DNA from 3 places in the Bacillus seohaeanensis genome. Region 2 is predicted to be linked to each of the others. Evidence: riboswitches for the same ligand, from Rfam matches in the RefSeq annotation. Region 2 holds a riboswitch; each other region holds the start of a gene.
What was found. Region 2 has a riboswitch for lysine ahead of ACFSUL_RS11015 (ABC transporter substrate-binding protein). Riboswitches for the same ligand answer to the same signal wherever they lie in the genome.
Positions count from the first base shown of each region.

Region 1: linked by a shared signal. The riboswitch ahead of ACFSUL_RS05475 (Na+/H+ antiporter NhaC family protein) and the one ahead of ACFSUL_RS11015 (ABC transporter substrate-binding protein) in region 2 are both predicted to bind lysine.
Region 3: linked by a shared signal. The riboswitch ahead of ACFSUL_RS12265 (aspartate kinase) and the one ahead of ACFSUL_RS11015 (ABC transporter substrate-binding protein) in region 2 are both predicted to bind lysine.

Region 1 covers NZ_JBHUMF010000013.1:14,446-22,790, forward strand. Annotated here, with positions in the region: gene ACFSUL_RS05460 (M23 family metallopeptidase) at 177-1,175, shown strand; gene ACFSUL_RS05465 (methionine/alanine import family NSS transporter small subunit) at 1,234-1,347, opposite strand; gene ACFSUL_RS05470 (sodium-dependent transporter) at 1,349-2,875, opposite strand; gene ACFSUL_RS05475 (Na+/H+ antiporter NhaC family protein) at 3,082-4,653, opposite strand; lysine riboswitch at 4,770-4,952, opposite strand; gene yunB (sporulation protein YunB) at 5,031-5,780, opposite strand; gene ACFSUL_RS05485 (HD-GYP domain-containing protein) at 5,842-6,951, opposite strand; gene ACFSUL_RS05490 (YunC family protein) at 7,192-7,494, opposite strand; gene ACFSUL_RS05495 (bifunctional metallophosphatase/5'-nucleotidase) at 7,551-8,345, opposite strand, start outside.
Region 2 covers NZ_JBHUMF010000028.1:28,548-36,892, forward strand. Annotated here, with positions in the region: gene ACFSUL_RS10995 (YajQ family cyclic di-GMP-binding protein) at 1-427, shown strand, start outside; gene ACFSUL_RS11000 (CoA-disulfide reductase) at 634-1,989, shown strand; gene ACFSUL_RS11005 (amino acid ABC transporter ATP-binding protein) at 2,202-2,924, opposite strand; gene ACFSUL_RS11010 (amino acid ABC transporter permease) at 2,921-3,607, opposite strand; gene ACFSUL_RS11015 (ABC transporter substrate-binding protein) at 3,746-4,522, opposite strand; lysine riboswitch at 4,604-4,781, opposite strand; gene ACFSUL_RS11020 (M20/M25/M40 family metallo-hydrolase) at 4,970-6,631, shown strand; gene ACFSUL_RS11025 (SDR family oxidoreductase) at 7,197-8,072, shown strand; gene ACFSUL_RS11030 (alpha-amylase family glycosyl hydrolase) at 8,287-8,345, opposite strand, start outside.
Region 3 covers NZ_JBHUMF010000030.1:140,903-149,247, forward strand. Annotated here, with positions in the region: gene ACFSUL_RS12240 (bifunctional metallophosphatase/5'-nucleotidase) at 1-1,451, opposite strand, end outside; gene sdhB (succinate dehydrogenase iron-sulfur subunit) at 1,727-2,494, opposite strand; gene sdhA (succinate dehydrogenase flavoprotein subunit) at 2,494-4,260, opposite strand; gene ACFSUL_RS12255 (succinate dehydrogenase cytochrome b558 subunit) at 4,329-4,937, opposite strand; gene ACFSUL_RS12260 (YslB family protein) at 5,297-5,740, shown strand; gene ACFSUL_RS12265 (aspartate kinase) at 5,822-7,060, opposite strand; lysine riboswitch at 7,235-7,413, opposite strand; gene uvrC (excinuclease ABC subunit UvrC) at 7,485-8,345, opposite strand, start outside.

The DNA of each region.
Region 1 (8,345 bases), on a different contig from region 2:
TTTGTCAAATCATCCAGGAACAGGTTTATACTGAGACTTAGATTTATTAGGATTTCCTACTATTCCTTTTGACATTCAGTACGGTTAATTTCCATTAATTTATATTAATGATTCTTCAAGAGAGTAACAAAATATAGATAGGACTATTGGAATGGAGGTAAAGAAAGTTGCTCAGAATTCGTTTTGTACTGCTATGCCTCGGCATTATGATGATAAATTTTACTCCTGCCAGTTTAGCTGCTGAAATGACAGAAAAACAAATCCATGAAAAACGATTCGAATTGTTCCAACAAACCGAGGCAGTAACCAATATTCCTTGGTATTACCTCGCAGCTGTTGACCAGTATGAAAGAAGCTTAAGGTTTGCTCGTAAAGACCGCGACAAACCATCCTTTGACAAAGCCATTTCCATTTATATTGAACCTAATAAATGGGTTGGTCCGCTAAACCCTAATAAACATGATCAAAATCCAAAATCTATTGCTTTTTTTGATGGGATTGGGAAAGATGGAAACGGGGATGGCAAGGCAAACCTTGAAACTGATGAAGATATTTTAGCTGCATTTTCTAATTTTGTATTAGAATATGGTATTGACCACGATAATTTTAAATTAGCTTTATGGGACTATTATAAAAGGGATAAGACAGTTAGTATTATTATGGGAAAAGCTAAAATTTATAAACATTTTGGCACAATTCATTTAAATGACAAGGCCTTCCCTCTCCCTTTACGCTTTAACTATAGTTACAACAATACTTGGGGAGATGCCAGAGGTTGGGGTGGAAGAAGAATGCATGAAGGAACAGATATTTTTGCTGATTATGGCGTTCCAGTCCGTGCCACCTCCTATGGTATTATTGAAATGAAAGGATGGAATCGCTTTGGCGGTTGGCGTGTTGGGATTCGCGACATAAATAACACGTACCATTATTTCGCTCATCTTAGCGGTTTTGCAAAGGATTTGAACGTTGGACAAATAGTAGAGCCCGGTAAGGTTATTGGAGGAGTAGGAAGTACAGGATATGGACCTCCTGGAACATCTGGAAAATTCCCACCCCACTTACATTATGGAATGTATAAAGACAACGGCGTATCAGAGTGGTCTTTTGACCCCTATCCTCACCTGAAAATGTGGGAAAAACACGATAAAATAGAGAATAGAAAGAAACGATAATTTAAAACATATAAAAAGCAGACAATGGGTCATTGACCAATTGTCTGCTTTTTATTAATTAGGATTGCTTTGATTGCTTTGATTTCTTTACTGCATTAGCAATACTTGCTGCTAAACCACCCCAGATAATCACCATTCCAAGAATCATCATGAAAATTGCACTACCTGACATATTATCCAACCTCCTTATAGTTTTCAACTTTAGTTTGAGAACTCCATGGTTTGAAGGTTAGTAATATTCCAGCTACGAGGGCAAATAGTGCAACAAACCAACCACCGTATAAAATAAATGCATTGGAATAGTTTTCATAATTTCCTGTTTCTGATTCAAACTGTCTAAGAAGGTTAAGCTTAAATAATCCAAACATCATATAACCAAGAACAATTGGTGTAATGGCTCCGAGACAAACCTTCCACCAGCTACCAAGCTGAATGTCAGAGATCCCATTGGCGTGCGTTTGAAAATCATTAAGTTTACGCAAGATCCAAGCCATTAAGATAACTTCCACTAAACCGATAAATGCAACACCGAACTGGTTAATAAAATAATCTGCTGCATCTAAGAAGAATAGACCGCCTCTTGTCGCAAATATTAAGGAAATTAAAGCGGCAGCCCCACCACCAATTGCAACGGCTTTGTTTCTAGAAATACCAAATTTCTCAGAGAAGCCTGCAACATATGTTTCCGTAATAGATATAAGAGATGATAAACCTGCTAGAACGAGTGATGCGAAGAAAAGGAATCCAAAAAGTCCATTAAGAGCAGGAAATTCATTAATGATTTGCGGGAAAACAACGAATGCCAGCCCAACTCCGCCACTTACAACCTCTTGAACAGATACACCAGCTTGATTTGCCATAAATCCTAAAGCGGCAAATACTCCTATACCAGCTAATAACTCAAACCCTGAATTAGCAAATCCAGTAATAAATGCATTATTTGTTATATCCGATTTCTTTCCTAAATAACTTGAATAAGTAATCATGATCGCAAACGCGATGGATAAACTAAAGAAAATCTGTCCATACGCCGCTACCCAAACGTCAGGTTGCATAATAGCGTCAAAATTTGGTTTGAAGAAGGCGTCTAATCCTTCCATAGCTCCAGGCAATGTTAAAGCTCGAACAACGATTATTAAAAATATTATTACAAGTGCAGGAATAAAAATTCTGTTCGCAACTTCAATACCTTTTTTAACTCCTTTAAATAAAACCCCTAAAGTAATAGCCCAAACTAAAATTAATGGAATTAACACCCCCGGTACTAATCCACCAAATTGACCCGGTGCCTCAGCTAACTTTAAATGCTCTCCGAATAAAAATCCTTCTGTGTCGTCTCCCCAACTAAGATTGAAGGAAAATACACTATAGGACATCGCCCATGCAATAATAACTGCATAATAAGTGGATATTACAAAGGAAACAAAGACTTGCCACCAACCTACCCACTCAAATTTTCTATTTATCCTAGAGTAAGAAAGTGGTGCGGATCCACGATACTTTTGACCTATTGTAAATTCAAGTACTAATAGTGGAATACCAGCTGTTAAAAGAGCAAATAGGTACGGAATAAAAAATGCGCCTCCACCATTTTCATACGCTACGGACGGAAAACGCCAAATGTTTCCTAAACCGACAGCTGACCCAACTGCAGCTAAAATAAATCCGGCCCTAGTCCCCCATTGAGCACGATTCTCCATGATAGTCCCTCCCAAAGGTTCCAAAAGATATTGGAAATTTTTATATTTTCAGATTATTTATAATCTATCAATAGTATAGCTAGTTCTAATGTAATTGTCAAAGACATTTTTAACTAAAATAGTTGGATAACTATGGACCTGTATAGTTCTAAATAAGCATACGAAAAAAGCTTATCCAAAGTAGTAATTTGGATAAGCCTTTTCTATTAAGATTCTTGCTCTATAGCCGTTTCAGTTTTCTTCTTTTTAACAACAAATGGTAGTAGAATAACAATTGCAAGTGTAATAGGGAATGCTAGTATCGTACTACCAGTGAAACCTAAAATAATAAAACCTACAGAAGCAATAACAGCACCAGCTATTGCATAAGGTAATTGCGTAATAACATGGTCCATGTGGTTACTTCCTGCTCCCGTAGAAGACATGATTGTTGTATCCGAAATTGGTGAACAGTGATCACCAAATACTGATCCTGCTAAAACAGCTGCCATCGAAGGTAACAAAATTGTAACATCGGTTGCTACTGCAATCTCTCCTGCAATCGGAAGTAAAATACCGAAAGAACCCCATGAAGTACCTGTAGAGAATGCCATAACTCCAGCAACAAGGAAAAGGATAACTGGCAAGAAACCAGTAGATAAATTTGCCTGTTCCACTAATCCTGCCAAGTACGTTCCTGTTTGCAATTGATCGATTAATGTAACAATCGTCCAGGCAAATAGCAAGATATATATAGCAGGAAGCATTGATTTTGCCCCTTCCATAATTCCTATAGGAAATGCGCTCCCTACTATACCTTTTTTAAAATACTGATTAATAAAGACAATAATTGATATAGCTAATCCAAACAATCCACCATAAAGAAGTGACGCAGTAACATCCGTATTTTCAAATATTGGTAAAATATCAAAATTACCTACCGCTTTATACCCAGTCCATATCATTGCTCCAACTGTACCAATCACAAGCCCAAGTATTGGGAGCAATAAACCAGCAATCGAGCCTTTATCACTGACAGGGAGGTCATTTTTTAATTCTCCCGGGATTTCCTTATTAGGGTCATACAGACTTCCAGTTTCTACAGCACGTGTTTCATGAAACTTCATTTGACCAAAATCTAATCCTCTAGTAGCAACAATAAGTACTAAAGCAATTGCCACCCATACATAGAGGTTCATCGGGATCATTTGAATAAATGCAGAAAACGCGGAGTACTCCGTAATATTATGTGTTGCTAAGATTGTTCCAATTAGACCTATAATGTATGCTCCCCAACTCGAAATTGGTGAGACGACACAAATCGGTGCAGACGTCGAATCAATAATGTAAGCAAGCTTAGCTCTTGAAATTTTGTGACGGTCCGTAATTGGTCTTGAAACTTGTCCAACTGCCAAAGCATTAAAATAGTCATCAATAAAAATTATGATACCTAAAACAGCAGCTAAAATTTGAGCACCAGCTCTCGTTTTCACACGGGACATTGCCCATTCTCCAAATGCACGACTGCCTCCAGAAATATTTACAAACGCTGTAATGACACCAAGAATCAATAAGAATAAAATGATATACACATTCCAGGTGTTTAGTGTGCCTTCACTGACAAAGATGCCTTTAAATGCATCCCACATAAAGGTAAATGTTTTTGTAATTGAGAATTCAGCTAAAAGGAAGGCTGATGCGACAATCCCTACTCCTAAAGAAAGTAGTACCCGCCGCGTAAGTATAACCATAATAATGGCTAGAAGGGGTGGTATTAAAGAATAGATTGTGTTTTCCATAGTTTCCTCCTCATTGATAGGGGGGACACTAAGTAGCATGACAGAAGACAAAATAAAAAAGGCAATGATAGAGAACTCTATCATTACCTTGTTAGTAATGAGATCATTGCTCCATCACGATCTGTAGCTCCCCATTATGAAAATTCTTCATAATGACAGTGTTACCCTTATTTAAGGTAACCCCAGCGAATAAATCTATGACTAAAATTTATCCACTTCGGCAAGATTCCCTTTCATCTGTGATCCTTGTTGTCATCCTCACACAGAATACTCTTGAATAATGCACCTCTACCCCATCGGATTGATGATGTGGTGTTATATTTAATTTCCTTTAATAATATACCAGATTCCTTCAATCCTGACAATGTTATTTTTTCTCAATTTGTTGGAACTTCAATAGATGGCGAAGTCTCTCCACCATTATTAAAAAATTCCGGTACATCTCCTTTAATATTCCCTTTCGCAATTAGTACATCCTGCTTTACTGTTGTTTCTTTCGTTGCAAATGGAATAATAGTCTGAACTTTCACCTCTAACTGAACATAGATATTAACCATTGCATTATTAATTCCCCAAGGTACTGTTTCATCTTTTAAATTCGCAGAAACATTTCCTACAACATGAAAACGTATAGGGACTTGTGGTCCTAAATTAGCTAATAACACATTATCGGTAGCCTGCCCAAGAGGTACTGTATATACAATTCCCTCGTCCCCTTTTGTTCCTTCCTGATCAATTTCAACATCTGTTAAAAATTCTAACTCCTTTATGTTCCCATCTTCAGCTTCATTTAGATTAACCTGAGCAGCATTATGTATTTCAGACATAACTCTGCTTATAATCTCTGCATTGTATTGATAATTGCCTGCATCGTCGGTGTATATTATTTCATTCACATCCATTACATTGGCAATTCTTTTGTTAACAGCATTGGTAAGGACTAAGTTTGCTATTTCCCTTGATTTTGATTCAGCATATGCTATTAATGTTGGAGTTATCCCTCTATTGACCATCCATAGTCCACCTGCTGTTGATAAGGTAAAAAAAATAAACGTAATGATAAACACATACTGTAATGGTAATGGCCCGCGCCCACGCGGGGGTTTATATGTTTTGAACTTAGGCAAAAAAATCCCCCCTTACAAGCTATTGTTATGCACAGTAAGGAGGGTTTAGCAGAACAAATTATTAACTTTTTAACATACCATTCTCATAATCAGGATCAAATCCAACAACCATTTTATCCAAATGGTTTTTCAAATCTAATTCATAAGGTTCATTTAGCTCTTCCCCATCTTCATAGAATACCCGTAAGACAGGGCGCTCCGTTACGCTTTTATTTTGCTTCAACACTAGTCCTTTTCTCCCGTCATTCAAATCGACTACCATTCCAGTAGGATAGATAGCGATGGAGCGACGAAAGGCTTCCACTACGTCTTTATCAAATAATGTATCTGCTCCGGCAAATAATATCTCTAATGCTTGATGCGGAAGCATTGCCTTCTTGTAAATTCTATTTGTTGTCATTGCATCAAATACATCCGCTACTGCAATTATCTTTGCGTATGGATGTATTTCATTTCCTTTAATCCCCCGCGGATATCCAGAACCGTCTAATCGTTCATGATGCTGATAAGCGCAATGTGCAACTAAGAGTGAAACTGTTTGTAATTGTCTTAATATATTAAACCCATATTCAGAGTGCTTTTGAATCTCAACAAATTCATTTGCAGTCAATTTACCAGGCTTTAATAATATTTCTTCCGGAACGAGCATTTTCCCGATATCATGTAAAATAGCCCCAAGCCCTAATTGTTCTAATTGCTTCTGGGTTAATTTTAGTTCAACCCCCATTGACAACGTATAAAGGGTAACATTGAACGAGTGATGAAAAATGTATGAATCATATGCATAAACATCCGTCAATACTGTCAATATATCCGAATTTGTTTTAACTTCAGTTAGGATTGTATTAATAATTGATTTAAATTGTTTTGTACTTTTTTCAAGAGCCATTATATTTGTAGAAAGATTCTTTTTGCTTATCTGCGTAAACGTCTCTTCAATTCTCTGAACCGCCTCTTGCTTAACCGCACTAGAAAAAGAGTTTTCTAACTCAATCCCATTAGATAACGAATCTTTTATATATACGTATTGGATTTCAAGTTCCTTCAGTCTTGTAATCATTCTTTCTGTTATAGACACATTTTCGTGAATTAATGCTTGTCCCTTTAAATTATATACAGTTGTCGCGAGTACCATTTCTGGTTTTAACGTTTTAGTTGAGATAAGTCTCATAAAACTCTCCTATGTAATTTCTTCATTTTTCGACAAAATTTACTAATAAATTTATTATAAAGGATAAACATCATCTTTCAAGCTAAAATTCAGCCATTATTAATCGTAAAATAAAAAAAGACTGCCTCACAAGCACCTAAGCCCTTCCTTTCAACTAATATATAGTTAATTAAGGAGGACCTAGGACTTTGCTTTAAGCCAGTCTTCATTACACCCTACCATTTTGCACGGTATGAGTTATCATACCATCTTCAATAGTGCATCTCTTCCTATCATACCTTTTGTAATCCCAATATTTTGTGCTTCTATCGTGATTGATTCTAATGGAGCATCTAGCAATTGATCTATCGTTTTCACTCCAACTGCTCTACCAGCAATAATTTTACGATCTTGAAGTTTTTCATTCAGCAAGCCAACATCTAAAGCACCACACATAATGTAACCTTTTTCACTTGTTACAACTAGAAGATTCGTTTTTGGAAGCTGAACAGAGACTGCCAAAAAAGTATGACCTCCGATTTCGACCGGAGAAAGATTCATCATGGTTGATTCTCTCCTTTCTTCATATTTTATGAAAAAAGAGCATCAAGGGTGAGGCTTTATCGCTTTAATTTCCATTCCAAAATATCTCGCATAAATTCAGGCATAAAATACTTTTTTGATGCGCGATGAAGTTCTGGAAAAAAGTGTCCAAATGTAAACATATCTGTCGTTGCAAGTTTATACTTTCCTTGAGGGTCAATAATATTTCCTTGGACGCGAAGTGTTTGCCCATTACTTCCTATAGTAATGCCACTATAGATGAAATTCCCCATTACTTTTCCTCTAAAGCCTAGTCCTTTTATTTGAAGATGAGGCCACTTCTCATCAAATGTTTGTTTAATAACCTCTTTCAGTTCCGCTCCCGTTAACTCTATTAAACACGGGTTTATAGGATGAGGTAATATTTTGTGTAAATCATACTTTGTTACCTCTCCACGACTCAAGCCATTCAGCAGTAGACCCGCATTTAAAAAAGCACAGTCTGCATCACACCATTCTAATAATCCATCAGTAAGTAATTGTGGCAGAGGGGACAACTGAAACCAATCCGCTTTTAATTCAGTATCCAAAAAGGCAACAGGTTGATCCAGCAGTTTCTTTCCTTCCACAAACCAATTTTCTATCTCCCTCTCCTCTAATGGGCTCTTAGGAAGTTCCTGATGCTCGTAAAGTTGAGCTTGTCTTGATAACAATTTTTTCGAAACTGTATCAACTTCTAGTATTATGTGACCGACAAATTGGCCGTACTTTCCTGCAGCACCTAATAGGGAATTATTAACCTCTTTCCCTTCACGAAGAATATGGTGTGTGTGTGCACCCAAAATGATATCTACTTCCGGAAACTGTTCTGC
Region 2 (8,345 bases):
TCAAATTGCATTAAAAGAGATTCAAAATAGATATGACTTTAAAGGTAGCAAAAGTGACCTTTCATTAGATTCTGAAGATATTGTTTTAGTTTCGGACGATGAATATAAACTTGGACAATTGAAAGATGTTTTATTAAGTAAATTAATTAAACGAAATGTTCCAGTTAAGAATCTTGACTACGGAAAAATCGAGGGGGCATCTGGAGGCACTGTCCGTCAACGTGCGAAACTCGTTCAAGGAATTGACAAGGAAAATGCAAGAAAAATCAACACGCTTGTTAAAAATTCTGGATTAAAAGTAAAAAGTCAAGTGCAAGATGACCAAGTCCGTATCACCGGTAAAAACAAAGACGACCTGCAGCAAATTATGGCTTCTATTCGTGAAGCTGTATTACCTATCGATGTACAATTTATTAATTTTAGATAAAGGGAAACTTTAATCAGTCGGATTCTCTTTCATCCCCCATTGATTGTTAGTCCCGTTTCACTGTCAGTAAAGCCCCCATCTATGCTTCTTCGATTCTCTAAGCATATGTGGGGATTTACCGTCCGTTAATGAGGGATAAATGTTTGTTAAAGATTCGAATGGGTAAACTAAACCCATTCGACTTTTTTATTTTGAGGTGATGACAAATGGGACAAAAAGTTGTAGTTGTTGGCGGTGTTGGCGGAGGAGCCACTACTGCCTCCCAAATAAGAAAATTAAACGATGAGATTGAAATTGTTATTTTTGAGAAAACGGAATATGTTTCTTTCGGAGCTTGCGGAATGCCTTATTATATTGGAGATATTATTGAAGAAAGAGATCATTTATTTGCAGCAACCCCGGAAAGCCTTGCCAAAAAAGTAAATGCAAATGTAAAAGTTCGTCATGAAGTAGTAAGTATAGATCGTAAGAACAAAGTAGTAAAAGTAAAAGATCTTAAAAATGATCATTTATTTGAGGAACAATACGATTATCTTGTTCTAGCTCCAGGGGCTTCGGCAATAATACCAACAATTGATGGCTTACACTCCATTCCCCATTTTACCTTGCGTCACATTGAAAACATGGACAAAATCAAAGAATTTATCAACGAGAATCACCCAAAAACATGTAGTATTATTGGTGCAGGTTTTATTGGGTTAGAGGTTGCCGAAAATTTGAAGCATTTAGGAATAGATGTAACTGTTGTTGAAAGATCAGACCACGTATTAAGTATTATTGATAAAGACATTTCTGAGCGCATACTAAAAGAACTCGAAGAACAGGGTATTTCCATCCATATAGGAGATGCACTAGAAAAAGTACTTCCAAATAAAACTCTTTTGTTAAGCAGCGGTAAAGAACTACAAGCAGATTTTATTATCATGGCAGCTGGAATCAAACCGAATAACACGTTGGCAAAGGACGCTGGACTTCCTATTGGTGAATCAGGTGGAATCCAAACAAATGCATACATGCAAACAGAAGACCCATCAATTTACGCTGTAGGTGACGCCATCGAATCAATTGATTTTATTGATAAAAGTAAAAAACAAGTCCCGCTTGCATGGCCCGCACACCGGCAATCCTTTATTGCAGCAAAAAATATAACAGGAACAAAACAGCCCTTTGAAGGAATGTTGGGTACAGCGATTACAAAAGTCTTTGACTTAACGGTTGCTTCAACTGGATTTAACGAAGGTACATTAAAGCAGAAAAAACTTCCTTTTGCGACTGTCTACCATGAAGGAAAATCCCATGCAGGATATTACCCTGGAGCCAAAAACGTTTTAATTAAAGTTCACTTCTGTACCAAGACAGGAAAGATATATGGAGCAAATATTGTTGGTGGAGAAGGAGTAGATAAACGAATTGATGTCCTAGCCACTGCCATACTCGGAGGATTAACAATTACCGATTTACAAGCGATTGAAACATCCTACTCTCCTCCATATTCCTCTCCAAAGGACTTACTGAATATTGTTGGATATAAAGGAGAGCAGATATTGTTCGATCAAAAATAGTTAACTTAACTAGTGAATGTTAACCTCCAGTTTTCATTGTAGACCAAGGGAATCTGTCAAGTTGTTGATATAGATATAGAGATATTTACGACTAATATGTTCACATTTGTAGTTAATAAATTTGCATTTCCACTATCACCTGAATCTGTTCAACAAAAAAGAGTGCCTGTTTTTATTAATGTACTGCAATAAAAACAGGCACTCTCCAGTGTCTAGAAAATTTGGTTTAAAAACCGTTTTGTTCTTTCATGCTTAGGGTTACTAAATACTTCACTAGGATGTCCTTCTTCTATTATATTTCCATCACCTAGCATAACAATTCTGCTCGCAACTTCTTTAGCAAATCCCATTTCATGCGTTACAATGACCATCGTCATCCCTTCACTAGCTAGACCTTTCATAACTTGAAGTACTTCTCCAACTAGTTCAGGATCGAGCGCAGAGGTAGGCTCGTCAAACAACATTACTTTTGGTTCCATTGCTAAAGCTCTGGCAATGGCGACACGTTGTTGTTGTCCGCCAGATAATTGATCTGGATAAAAGTTCGCTTTATCTTGTAGTCCTACTTTATTAAGAAGCTTCATTGCTTTTGCTGAAGCTTCTTCTTTCTTTTCTCCTTTTACAAAGATAGGAGCTTCAATAATATTTTCTAAAACGGTTTTATGTGGGAACAAGTTGAAATGTTGAAACACCATCCCAACCTTTTCCCTTACTTTATTGAGGTTTGCTTTACCAGCTTCAATTTGTTCAGAATCAATTATGATATCCCCACCCTGTGCTACTTCTAGAAAGTTTAAGCAGCGCAATAGTGTACTTTTCCCCGAACCACTAGCACCGATTAAAACAACAACCTCTTTTTCCTTAATTTCTAAATCAATATTCTTCAGCACTTCTAGTTCACCGAAGGACTTACTCAGGCTTTTAATTTTAATCATTGAATTTTTACCTCCTTCGGTTTACTAACGTCAAACTTTTTCTCTATACGACTAGTAATCCATGTAAATATAAGTACAATAATTAAATAATAGATTCCCACGACAAAGTAGGTCTCAAACGGCATATAATTTTCCCCTTGTACACTTAGTGCCGTATTGTATAAATCCGTCACAGAAATATACGCTACTAATGACGAATCTTTTAAGCCAATAATAAATTGGTTGGCGAGTGGTGGAATTGATCTTTTGAAAGCCTGTGGAAAAATAATTCTTCTCATCGCAAGCGAAGAAGACATCCCAAGCGATCTAGCAGCTTCCATCTGCCCCCGGTCAATTGATTGGACAGATCCTCTAAATATTTCCGCTATATACGCACCAGTATGAATCCCCAACGCTAAAGCTCCAGCAGTAAAACTGTCTAGCATCACAATATTTGCAATACCATAATAGAGAAACATGATTTGAACGATTAGCGGCGTTCCACGTATAATTGAAATATAAATATCGGCAATACCGTTTAACAATTTACTAGAAGAAATTTTAAAAGCCGCAAAAATAAGTCCAATAACGGTCGCGAAAATGAGTGAAATTGCTGTAATAGCTATCGTCATCCAAGAGGCTTTTAAGAAAGCGAGTCCATGTTCACTTAGAATTCCGATAATGTTTTCAAAAAAAGTTAGCATTTCTTAATGAACCCCCTTTGTCTAGTTATAGCGGCTAGAGTTCGAGATTATTTTAAATAAAACAGCTGAGGGTAAAGAGCCCCCTCTTCTGTTTCCCTAAAAATACTCATCATCTCTAGGCAAGCCGCTTCCACTTTTCTAGTTTTCCATAATGTTTTCGTTGAACCATTTCATACTAATTTTTTCGTATGTACCATCATCTTTCATGGATTGAATTGCTTCGTTAATTTTTTCAATAAGTTCTTTGTTACCTTCATTTACCGCCACACTTATACGGTCCTCGTTTAGCAATTCACCAATTGCCTTAATCTTTAAACCTTTTTCGTTTTTCGCATTAATACCAACAATCTTATCGGTAATAACCGCATCTAAACGACCTAACTCCAGATCTTGAAGTGCATTGACGTCTGTTGGATATCCTTTTATATTCTCGGATAGCTCCTCCGCCATCTCTTTCCAAGTGCTAGATTGAATAACACCAATTGTTTTTCCTTCTAAATCTTCTTTCGACTGGATATCTTGATTGTCTTCTGCAACGAAGATTTGAGCACCTGATAAGTAATACGGTTCACTGAAATCAACTTGCTTGTCCCGTTCCGGTGTTGCTGACATGCTACCGATAATTGCATCATATTTGTTTGCTTTTAACCCTTGAATCATTGTTTCCCATTGGTTTGTAACAGGTTTTGCTTCCAATCCAATTCTTTTCGAAATTTCTTTTCCAATTTCAGCATCAAAGCCAGTCAACTCTCCATTTTCTTTATAATTTAATGGCGGATATTGCCCACTCATTGCAAAGGAAAAAGATCCTTCTTCCACCAGTTGCATTTCACTTGATCCACTACTCTCTTCACTTCCACATGCAGATAAGATAACCAACATCGAAGCTATTACCATAATCATGATTTTTTTCATTGATGTCTCCTCCTTAAAAAATAAAAAGACACCGCCCTAATAATATGACGGTGTCCTACACACCCTCATCAAAAAGCCCTTATTAAAGATAGCTCTCCACAAAATAATTGTGGCAGTTCTGCCCCTGTTTGAGTACAGCCCCAGCATTCTGAAAAAAGTGATTTCAAAAGCTTCGGCAATTTATCCTTTCACCTATTTTCATAGACTTCACTAAATCTCCAATAGGATACTATTATAAATCGCGACCTCTACCCCATCTAAGTTCTGTAATTGATGAGGATTTTATCTATTTAATTTTGCAACAATTACGATTATATAGAATCATTTTTTAGAATGCAATAGTATTTTGAAAAAACTTTTAATTGATAAAAAACACTTGACGTCCATTTATATTTTAAGATACATTTTTCTACAATAATAATTCACTAGAGAAAAGAGGAAATATTTATGTTGCCATGTCGTGAAGAAGTATTGGCCTTTACAAAACAATTAGTTAACATCGAAAGTATTGTTAATACGGATGGCGAAAAAGTTATTGCGAACGCTTTATACACGTTACTATCTTCTTTTTCTTATTTTACAAATAATCCTACACACTTGACTATGACACAAACGACTAATGATGATCGTGAAAGATACAATGTACTAGGGTTTGTGAAAGGAGCAAAGGGAAATAGTAACCGCACCGTAATCCTTATGGGGCATATGGATACTGTTGGAATTGATGACTTTAATCAATTAAAGGATCTTGCGTGTTCTCCTGAAGAGTTAATGGAAGTATTGAAAAATGAAGATCTGCCAGCATCAGCTAGGGAACATTTGAATTCTGGGAACTGGATGTTTGGTCGCGGTGTACTGGATATGAAGAGTGGCTTAGCAAGTCATCTGTATCTATTAAAATACTATTCCGAACATCCCGAGGAATTAGAAGGAAACATTGTCTTTTTAGCAGAATGTGATGAAGAAGATGGTTCTCATGGTGTGCTTTCCGCCCTAAATATTTTTAATAGTTGGAAAGAAGAACACCATTTTGAATATATTGCCGCAATCAATGCAGATTTCGTCTCACCGCGTTACGAAGGAGATGAAAATCGCTACATTTACAAAGGAACAGTCGGAAAACTTCTACCATCATTTTTCATTACGGGTGCCGAAACCCATGTAGGCTCTGCTTTCGAAGGATTGGATCCAAACTTCATCGCAGCCGAATTAACAAAACAAATTAACTATAATCCTGAACTCTCTAACGAAGCATATGGAGAAACGACAGTACCTCCTGTCTCGCTGAAGCAGACAGATTTAAAACCGTCCTATACGGTCCAAACCGCTTTATCAGCTTACGTATATTATAACTTTTTTATCCATTCCTGGTCACCAAAAGACGTGTTAGAAAAGCTTAAAGATCAGGCTTTCATTGCCTTTGAAAATGCTCTTACTACTTTTGAAGAAAGGTATAGAACATTTACATCTATGAGTGGAGAACCTTATGTGAATTTACCTTACAAACCAAGAGTATTTACATATGAGGAAATGGAACAAATGTTGATCCATGAAAATGGAGATACGTTCGTTACACATATGAACAAATTTAAAGAAACTCTTTTACAGGATACTGAATTAGACACACGGATGTTTGCTGCAAGAGTCGTGGAAGAGGCTTGGAAATGGATGAAAGATAAAAATCCTGCAATTATTCTTTTCTACTCATCCCTTTATTCTCCAAGGATTGAATTAACAGGGAAAACAGCTAATGAGTTAGCATTAATCAACTCATTAGATCAAGCAGTAGAAACGATGCAAACAAAGTACAACTATCCGATCGTTACAAGAAACTTCTTCCCTTACATTTCCGATATGAGTTTTGTCGCATTAAGCGATGATGAGGAAGGTATTAATGCGGTTTCTCAAAATAACCCTGGTTGGGGATCGAAACATTATGTTAACTATGAAGACATTCGAAGATTAAACGTACCTGTCATTAATATTGGACCCTACGGTGTCGATGCTCATAAAAAACTTGAACGTATGGAAATGACTTATTCTCTTGAAGTGGTACCAAATCTGACAAACCATGTTATCCAAAATCTTTTAACCACTATTGAAGACTAATGTGTATAAGAAAGGCTCGAGCGAATACTGAATACCTGAAACCATAACAATAAAGTGAACTTTAGAGCTTAAGAACGCAGTAGACTTTTTATGTAAATACTTTACCATTCATACTGTCGTTTTACCTGTGAAGTATGTCGAGACCGTTAGTGTTAGCAGCACTGCGGTCTTTTTATTTGGCTATCTTCTAAAATCTTGTTGTTTTTGACAACAGTCGAGAACATAGAGTGTGTTGGGGCGGAAAGGAACAGTCCATTATTGCCCAAAAACAACACACTCTACGAAAAACTCCCCTAGCGGCTGAAGCAAAGCTGCCAACACCTATGCCAAAGTAGTGTAGAATCCATTCATTTTGGTTACCCTAAACGATTTTACGATGCTTAAAAATACTTTTTCCCTTACAAACAACCTTTTCTTTATATATACTCTCTTCCTGAACCAAAAAATCTCTTTTCGGTAGTTAATAAAAAAACATAATGGGTAAACACTATTCTAAGATGATAGAAAAAGCCTAAAAATTATATAAGTTCTCTATTTTTATTTTTCTAAAAAAGGAGTGTTCTCTTTGTCACAACAACAAAAAAAAGGTCCAAAACAAACCTTCCCACCACAACATCAAGACCATCAACCAGGGACAGTTGAGGAAATGCAGCCTCAGCCGCAGCATATTAATGAACAATACAAAGGAAGCGGTAAACTTGATGGGAAAACTGCTGTTATTTCTGGGGGAGATAGCGGTATCGGACGTTCTATTGCCTGGTATTTCGCAAGAGAAGGAGCAAACATTGCGATTATTTACTTAGAGGAGCATAAAGATGCCAATAAAACAAAAGAGTTAGTAGAAGCAGAGGGTGTCAACTGCCTTTTATTTTCTGGTGATGTTGGAAGTTTATCGTTTTGCGAAGATGTCGTAAGGCAAACAATGAATAAATTTGGGAGACTAGATATTCTAGTAAATAATGCTGCGGAACAGCATCCGCAACAAAGCTTATTAGATATCACACCGGAACAATTAGAAAAGACATTTCGAACAAATGTGTATGGGTACTTTTACTTAGCAAAGGCTGCCCTTCCTCACTTAAAAAAAGGCGCTTCGATTATTAACACAGCATCAATCACGGCATATAAAGGCAATGAAACACTTATCGATTACTCTGCTACCAAAGGAGCAATCGTCAGCTTCACTCGCTCTCTAGCAAGCAGTATTGCTGCGGACGGAATTAGAGTAAATGGTGTTGCACCTGGACCAATCTGGACACCGCTTATCCCTTCAACATTTTCAAGCGAAAAAGTGAAAAACTTCGGAAGCAATACGCCTTTAGGACGGGCTGGTCAACCGTTTGAGCTTGGCCCTTCCTATGTTTATTTAGCAAGTGATGACTCTAGTTATGTTTCAGGGCAAATGCTCCATGTTAATGGCGGAACCGTTATTAACGGATAAAGGACATTTCTCGGAATTCCAATGGTTTTATTACTACTTGCAACATCAATATCCTGCCGGTGTCCCCACTTGATTAGGGTGTTAGTATTTTCATCACTTTTAAGAAAAGATTGGGGGCAGAGGCCTTTTCCTTATAAAGAAGCATGAAATAAACTGATTATTAGCCCTAAAAATAAAGGTACGAGGTCTGAATGTGACCACGTACCTTCCACAACTAATTATCAGATTTCCGTCTATTTCTTCCCCGCTTCCATACTAAATAAATGAAAGTAA
Region 3 (8,345 bases), on a different contig from region 2:
CTACTACCTGTCTTCACTTCTACCCCGTATACACGTTCTCCGGCAGGCTGATTAGGATCAAAACTGAAGTGTAGCCCCGAAACTTGCATAAATTGACCTGCTTCCTCCTCTACTCGAGATACACTATGTTCCAATGCCTGGATAATTTCTTCTCCAGATAACTCCAATGTTACTAATGTATTTCCAAAGGGCATTACAGTTAACACTTCTCCAAGAGTAACATCCCCTTTGTTGATTGAGGCTCTGATTCCACCACCATTTTGCATCGCAATTTGAGTTGGAATCGATTCGTTTGCTTTTGAAAGCATCGCATCTGTTATCGCATTCCCTAAATTTGTTTCTTGAGTGCGAACATCAACTCTTTCCCCGTTTAGCGGTACTTCAGTATAACCGACTACTGTATTTTTAAGTTCTTCAATTGGTTCACTCAATTCTTGCAAACGGAGTGAAGCCCATTCATCTGCTGGATACGTATATTTTCCATCCTCATTTTGTTCTAAAATATCCAGCAACGTTCCATTCCAAGATGTGATGATTCCTTTATCATTAAAATTCACTTGAAGCTTCCCTAAATATTGTGCATATTCGCTTGCTTGTACAATAACTGTTGGTTCTGTTGTTTCATTGACAACGATTGGTTCTATCAGTTTTGTATGAGTATGGCCACCTACTATAACATCAATCCCCTGTACATTCTCTGCTAATTTTTTATCTGCCGTAACGCCAAGATGGGAAAGGACAATGATATGATTAATACCTTGTTCTTTAAGAAGAGAAATAGTTTCAAGAGCCTTTTGCTGTGCATTTTCAAATACAACGCCTTCACTTGGGTTCGCTAAAAACTCTGTTTCCTCTGTGGTTAACCCAATTATTCCTACTTCAACACCATTTACTTCTTTAATAATTGCTGGATAGATCTTCCCTCCCCCACTTGAAACCCCAATCTCATTTTTCTTGAGAGGGGATAACTCTTCATCCTTTTCGACATTAACGTTGGCACTAACAATCGGGAAGTTCGTTCCTTTAATAAAGTCAGCCAACACGTTACTTTTTTTATCAAATTCATGGTTTCCAAAAGTCATGGCATCATATCTAATCTTATTCATAAACTCTAGATCTGCTTGCCCTAGATACTGATTGAAATATAGAGTTCCAGAGAAAACATCACCTGCATTTAATAACAATGCATTTGGGTGCTTTTTCTTTTCGGTTTTGATAGCCGTATGCATATAAGGTACATTCTCCAAATGGGCATGAGTATCATTTGTATGTAAAATCGTTAAGTCCGATGTGTTCTTCTGTTGTTGAAAAGCTAACTCATCATGAACAGAAGCTCGGATAGTAGGCGAAGTTGTGTTTGCCGTAACCGTATCGGCAAGTGGCAAAACCAAACCTAACACTATAAAAAAAGCTGTTATTAATGCTAAACCTTGACGCGTATTCCTTCTCATTTCCTTTTCCCCCTTACTAAGAATAAAGTAAACCTTGATAACTTCCTACCTTATATTCTTCCGAAGAAGAAGGATTCTTTCGACTGTTTTTTCAAAAAGTTCAAAAAATCACTCCCTATATAACCTATCGCTAGGTAATTCCTCAACCTTTATACCTAATCCCTCCTCACTCCAGCGATTCTATAGACCTATATTTATATGCTTTCCCATTGAATATTGTATCTAACAAAAAATAAAGCACTCGCTCCAAAGAGCGAGTGCTTTATTTAAAACTATTAATCAACCATGTGGTCGCTTCCAAAGAAGTTCTTAAACATTTGGAAAGTCGTCTCACGATTCAATGCAGCAATCGATGTTGTCAAAGGAATTCCTTTTGGACATGATTGTACACAGTTCTGTGAATTACCACAGTTAGCTAGTCCACCGTCTCCCATAATTGACTCTAGTCTCTCATCTTTGTTCATTGCTCCAGTTGGATGTGCATTAAACAAACGAACTTGTGACAATGGAGCAGGACCAATAAATTCAGATTTACTGTTTACGTTTGGACACGCCTCTAAACAAACACCACACGTCATGCATTTTGATAATTCATATGCCCATTGACGCTTTTTCTCTGGCATACGAGGACCAGGTCCAAGATCATATGTGCCATCAATTGGAATCCATGCTTTTACCTTTTTCAAGGAATCAAACATGCGACTGCGATCTACTTGGAGGTCACGTACGACAGGGAATGTACGCATTGGCTCTAAACGAACTGGTTGTTCTAATTGATCAATAAGGGCTGTACAAGACTGCCTTGGCTTCCCATTGATAACCATTGAACACGCGCCACAGACCTCTTCAAGACAGTTCATATCCCAGTTAATAGGAGTTGTTTTTTCTCCTTTTGCATTGACTGGATTACGACGAATTTCCATAAGTGCAGAAATAACGTTCATATTTGGTCGATAATCTAATACAAATTCTTCTGTGTATGAAGAAGTTTCAGGGCTGTCTTGACGAGTAACGATAAAACGAACCGTTTTCTTTTCACTCATCACTTTTTACCCCCTTCACTTTTTTTAGTATAATCACGTTCACGTGGTGGAATTAGAGAGATATCTACATCTTCATAATGAAACTCTGGTGAATTCGTTTCAGCGTTATATTTTGCCATTGTTGTTTTTAAGAATTCTTCATCGTTACGTTTCGGAAATTCTGGTTTATAATGCGCTCCCCGACTTTCATTACGGTTAAGTGCTCCAATAGTGATGACACGTGCTAGTTGCAGCATATTTTGAAGCTGGCGTGTAAACGTAGCCCCTTGATTGCTCCATTTTGCTGTATCCGTAATATTGATATTCTTATAGCGTTCCATTAGCTCTAGAATTTTTTCGTCTGTTTCTTTAAGCCTGTCATTATGACGAACAACTGTTACATTCTTTGTCATCAATTCTCCAAGCTCTTTGTGAATAAGATACGCATTTTCAGTTCCGTTCATAGACAGGATATTATTCCATTTCTCCTCTTCTTGTTTTACATAGCGATCGAAAACAGAAGATGGAATGGAGTCAACACTCTTTTCTAAACCTTCAACATATTTAACGGCATTCGGTCCAGCAACCATACCACCGTAAATAGCAGATAATAGAGAGTTCGCACCTAAACGATTCCCTCCGTGCTGTGAATAATCACATTCTCCTGCAGCAAATAAGCCTGGAATATTTGTCATTTGATCATAATCTACCCATAATCCACCCATTGAATAATGAACGGCAGGGAAAATTTTCATCGGTACTTTACGAGGATCGTCCCCCGTAAACTTTTCGTAGATTTCAATAATTCCACCAAGTTTAATATCAAGCTCTTTTGGATCTTTATGGGAAAGGTCTAGGTAGACCATATTTTCACCATTAATACCAAGTTTTTGATTCACGCACACGTCAAAGATTTCACGAGTCGCAATATCACGTGGTACTAGATTTCCGTATGCTGGATATTTCTCTTCAAGGAAGTACCATGGTTTACCATCTTTATACGTCCAAACTCGTCCACCTTCACCACGTGCAGACTCACTCATAAGACGGAGTTTATCGTCACCCGGAATCGCTGTAGGATGAATTTGAATAAATTCACCATTTGCATAATAAGCACCTTGTTGGTATACAATGGATGCTGCTGAACCTGTATTAATAACAGAGTTAGTAGATTTACCAAAAATGATTCCAGGTCCTCCAGAAGCCATTATTACTGCATCTGCAGGGAAAGATTTAATTTCCATTGTTTTAAGGTCCTGACATACAACACCTCTTGCAGCACCATCATCATCAATGACCGTACCTAAAAATTCCCATCCTTCGTACTTATTAACAAGACCGGCAACTTCATGACGACGAACTTGTTCATCTAATGCATAAAGTAATTGCTGTCCAGTTGTAGCTCCAGCAAACGCTGTACGGTGATGTTGTGTCCCCCCAAAACGACGGAAATCTAGTAATCCTTCTGGGGTACGATTAAACATAACTCCCATACGATCTAGCAAATTAATAATTCCAGGTGCTGCATCACACATCGCCTTAACTGGTGGTTGATTTGCTAAGAAGTCTCCACCATATACTGTATCGTCAAAATGTATCCAAGGAGAATCCCCTTCCCCTTTTGTATTGACAGCACCATTAATACCACCTTGTGCACAAACAGAGTGTGAACGCTTTACAGGCACTAAGGAAAATAAATCCACTGGCGCTCCTTCTTCTGCTGCTTTAATTGTGGCCATCAAACCGGCAAGTCCTCCGCCGACTACGATGATTTTTCCCTTACTCATCGTGACTCACTCCTTTTCTAACCAAAGTCCACTACTATTTAAATCTATCAATCTTATATAAGCATTTCCTATACAAACGCTAAAAGAGTTCGTATTGATACGAATGACAATGCTACAAAAATGATAATCGTAGCGTATGTAGCAATTAACTGCGAGCGAGGTGAAACAGTGATTCCCCAGCTTACTAGGAATGACCATAATCCGTTCGCGAAATGAAAGATAGTAGAAATAATACCAACAACATAAAAAGCAAACATAACAGGAGACGCTAAAATATTCTCCATCATTTGAAAGTTTACTTCTGTTCCAAAAGCAGCTGCTACTCTAGTTTCCCATACATGCCATGTAATGAAAATTAAAGTGATAACTCCTGATACACGCTGCAGTAGGAACATCCAGTTGCGGAAAAAACCTAATTTGCTAGTATTGTTCTTTGCAGTAAAGGCAATGTACAAGCCGTAAATTGCATGGAACAGTATTGGCAAGAAGATCACAATAGTTTCTAAAGCATACCGGAAAGGCAAACTTTCCATAAAATGAGCAGCTTTGTTGAAAGATTCTTCTCCTCCAGTAGCAAAATGGTTCACTACTAAGTGTTGAATCAAAAATATACCTACGGGAATAACACCTAGTAATGAATGAAGCCTACGATAATTAAATTCACGATTTCCAGCCATGATATACCCCCCTTAAATCCTGAAACATGAATCTGTTTTCTTTTGCCCTATAAAAGAAATTTAATAGAAATAAGATACCACGTTTCATATTATAAACTATTATGTGACAAGTTCATTTTACTCCCAAGCGAAAGAAGCGTCAAGAAAACGTATACATAAAATTGACAATATCGAAAAAATTTTTAAAATATACCGACAACATAAAAAAGCGTATTTATTCTAGATTAATTAGCAAAGAACTCATTCAAAATCCCTATAAAAATTATCTCACCAAAATATCCCACTCCGTTTTTTTAAAGATTGGTGTTCATTCCCTTCTAACACGTATATAATAATTTTAAAGAAAGTGGGGGATTTATTTGGAAAATGAAAATAACAAAGAACAGGTACAAGAACCAACCATTCCAATTTTCGGATACGAAATTATCCGTGATATTTTAATTCCAGAAATTTTAGGTAAAAATACACCTGATATTTTATATTATGGAGGCAAACAACTCTCCCGAAAGTTTCCGTTAATTTCCCAAGATGAATTCTCTTCATTTTTTCATGAAGCAGGCTGGGGAATATTAACGGTGCTGGAACAAAAAAAACACGAAGTTATTTATGAATTAAGTGGTGAACTTGTCTCTCGCCGAATTTCATTAAAATCTGATGTCTCATTTAAAATGGAAGCTGGTTTTTTGGCTGAACAACTACAGCTACAAAAAAAAGTCATTACAGAGGCTGCTTACGAAATTCAAAAACGAGCAAAAACAGTAAAAATTATCGTTCGTTGGGATGACAAAGATAGTATAGAATAGTTATACATACCTACACTTTTATCCTTTAGTCATGCAAAATAGAGATGCCAAAATTTGGACATCTCTATTTTTTTATCCTTTTCAAGAGGAGTATTGTTCTACCTTTACTCTATCCAAATCAAAAGCTGTATGTAGTACTTTGGCTGCTTTATTCATATTCTGTTCATCTACTACAGCTGAAACTTTTATTTCAGATGTGCTGACCATTTTAACGATAATATCGTGTTCAGCAAGTACCTCAAACATTTCTGCAGCAACTCCAGGGTTAGAGATCATTCCAGAACCGACAATAGAAACTTTTGCAAGTCCGCTCTCATGTTCAATATGAGTAAAGCCTAGTGTTTGTTTATTATCCTCTAAAACAGAAATTGCCTGCCCCAGATCGTGTTCGTGGATAGAAAATGACAAATTTGTACAATTCTTTTCTGTCTGACTTTGAATAATTATATCAACATTGATATGATGCTTGGCTAAGGTAGTAAAAATAGAGGATAGACCTGTTATAGCATTCTTTAATCCAAATACAGTCATTCTTGTAATTTCGTTTTCAAATGCGACTCCTCTAACAATTAAATTTTGTTCCATTGTTGCTTCCTCCTCTATTAAAGTCCCTTCCACTTTTTCTATACTTGAACGTACTTCTAATGGAAGTTGATAGTTTTTTGCAAATTCGACTGCTCTAGGGTGAAGAACTCCCGCACCCAAATTAGCTAGCTCCAACATTTCATCATAGGAAACAGAAGTTAATTTTCGAGCATTTTCAATGTAACGCGGATCTGATGTATAGACACCATCCACATCTGTATAAATATCACATCGCTCAGCATGTAAGGAGGCCGCAAGTGCAACCGCAGTAGTGTCAGATCCTCCTCTTCCAAGCGTTGTAATTTCGCCAGAGGCAGTCATCCCCTGAAACCCAGCAACAACAATAATCTTTCCTTCATTTAAGCTTTTTTTCAACTTTACCGTATTAATTTCTGTGATTCGGGCGTTGCTGTGAACTGCTTCCGTCACGATACCTGCTTGCCATCCAGTATATGAAACAGCATCATATCCTTTTTGTTGGAGAGCCATAGCAAGAAGAGAAATGGTAACTTGTTCACCTGTTGAAAGCAGCATATCCATTTCGCGTTTACTCGGATGACTTGTAATATTACTTGCTAATTTGACTAATCCATCCGTCGTTTTCCCCATTGCTGATACAACAACTACTACATCATTTCCTCGCTGCTTTTCTTCAATAACTCGATTAGCAACATTGATAATTTTTTCTTCAGAGCCTACTGATGTTCCGCCAAATTTCTGTACAATAATACTCACGGTTTCTCCCTCTTTCTCGTTAGAATCATTCCCTTTTATAAGGGGAATGGAGAGGTCACAATATTGAATAGTATTCGCAAACGGTTCAATCACCATCAGCTAGATACTAAAAAAAGCAATGAGATAGAGATCCCATTGCTTTTACAAACGCAGAAAAAATTACGTTTAATAGCATTGTGAGATAGCTCTCCAAGATTTTTCACATCTTGACAATTCTGCATTTCTTAAACGCAGAACCAGCGACAGTATTATGAGTTTACCACCACTTCGGCGACCTCCCCTTTCTAAGCACATCATTGAAGCTCATACCTCTCTGCGCCTATACTTATGAAGCTCGCACCTCTATCATCACTTTTATAACTTTAAAGTGATAATTTTATGAAATTTTCATTTATTATAGCACAGGTGCTTCATTGCAACAACATCATTCTTGCAACTTTTGGAAAAGATTTTTTGCTGTACGTTCAGGTAAACCAGAAGCTATTAATTCCTCTAGTGTTGCTTCCTTAATTTTCTTTACAGAACCAAAATGTTTTAATAACTGCTTTTTTCGTTTTGGTCCTATTCCTTCTACTTCATCTAAAATTGATTGAAAAGCATTTTTCCCTCTAAGTTGTCTATGAAACGTAATCGCAAAACGATGAACTTCGTCTTGAATTCTTTGCAATAAATAAAACTCTTGGCTTCGTTTTCCCAATGGGATAATTTCAAGAGGATTTCCATAGAGGAGCTCAGATGTTTGATGTTTATCATCCTTCGCTAACCCTGCTAATGGGATGTCTAAAGCAAGTTCATTTTCTAATACATCCCGCGCTGCTTCTATTTGTCCTTTTCCACCATCAATAATAATTAAGTCCGGGAGAGGTAATCCCTCTTTCAGGGCCCTCGAATACCTTCTTCGAACTACTTCCCTCATAGATTCATAATCATCTGGACCCTTCACAGTTTTTATTTTATATTTTCGATATTCTTTTTTTGCAGGCTTTCCGTCTACAAATACAATCATCGCAGAGACCGGGTCCGTCCCTTGAATATTCGAATTATCAAAGGCTTCTATTCGGTATGGTGTATAAATCCCCATTGCTTCTCCTAATTTTTCTATTGCTTTAATCGTTCGTTCTTCATCACGTTCTATAAGAGCGAACTTCTCATTTAATGCCATTTTTGCATTTTTTTCCGCAAGATGAACAAGATCTTTTTTCTGACCTCTTTGGGGCTGAAGTACTTTAATTTCAAGTAACTTAGAGGCGAGCTCTCCCTCTATTTCCGTTGGTAAAAATAGTTC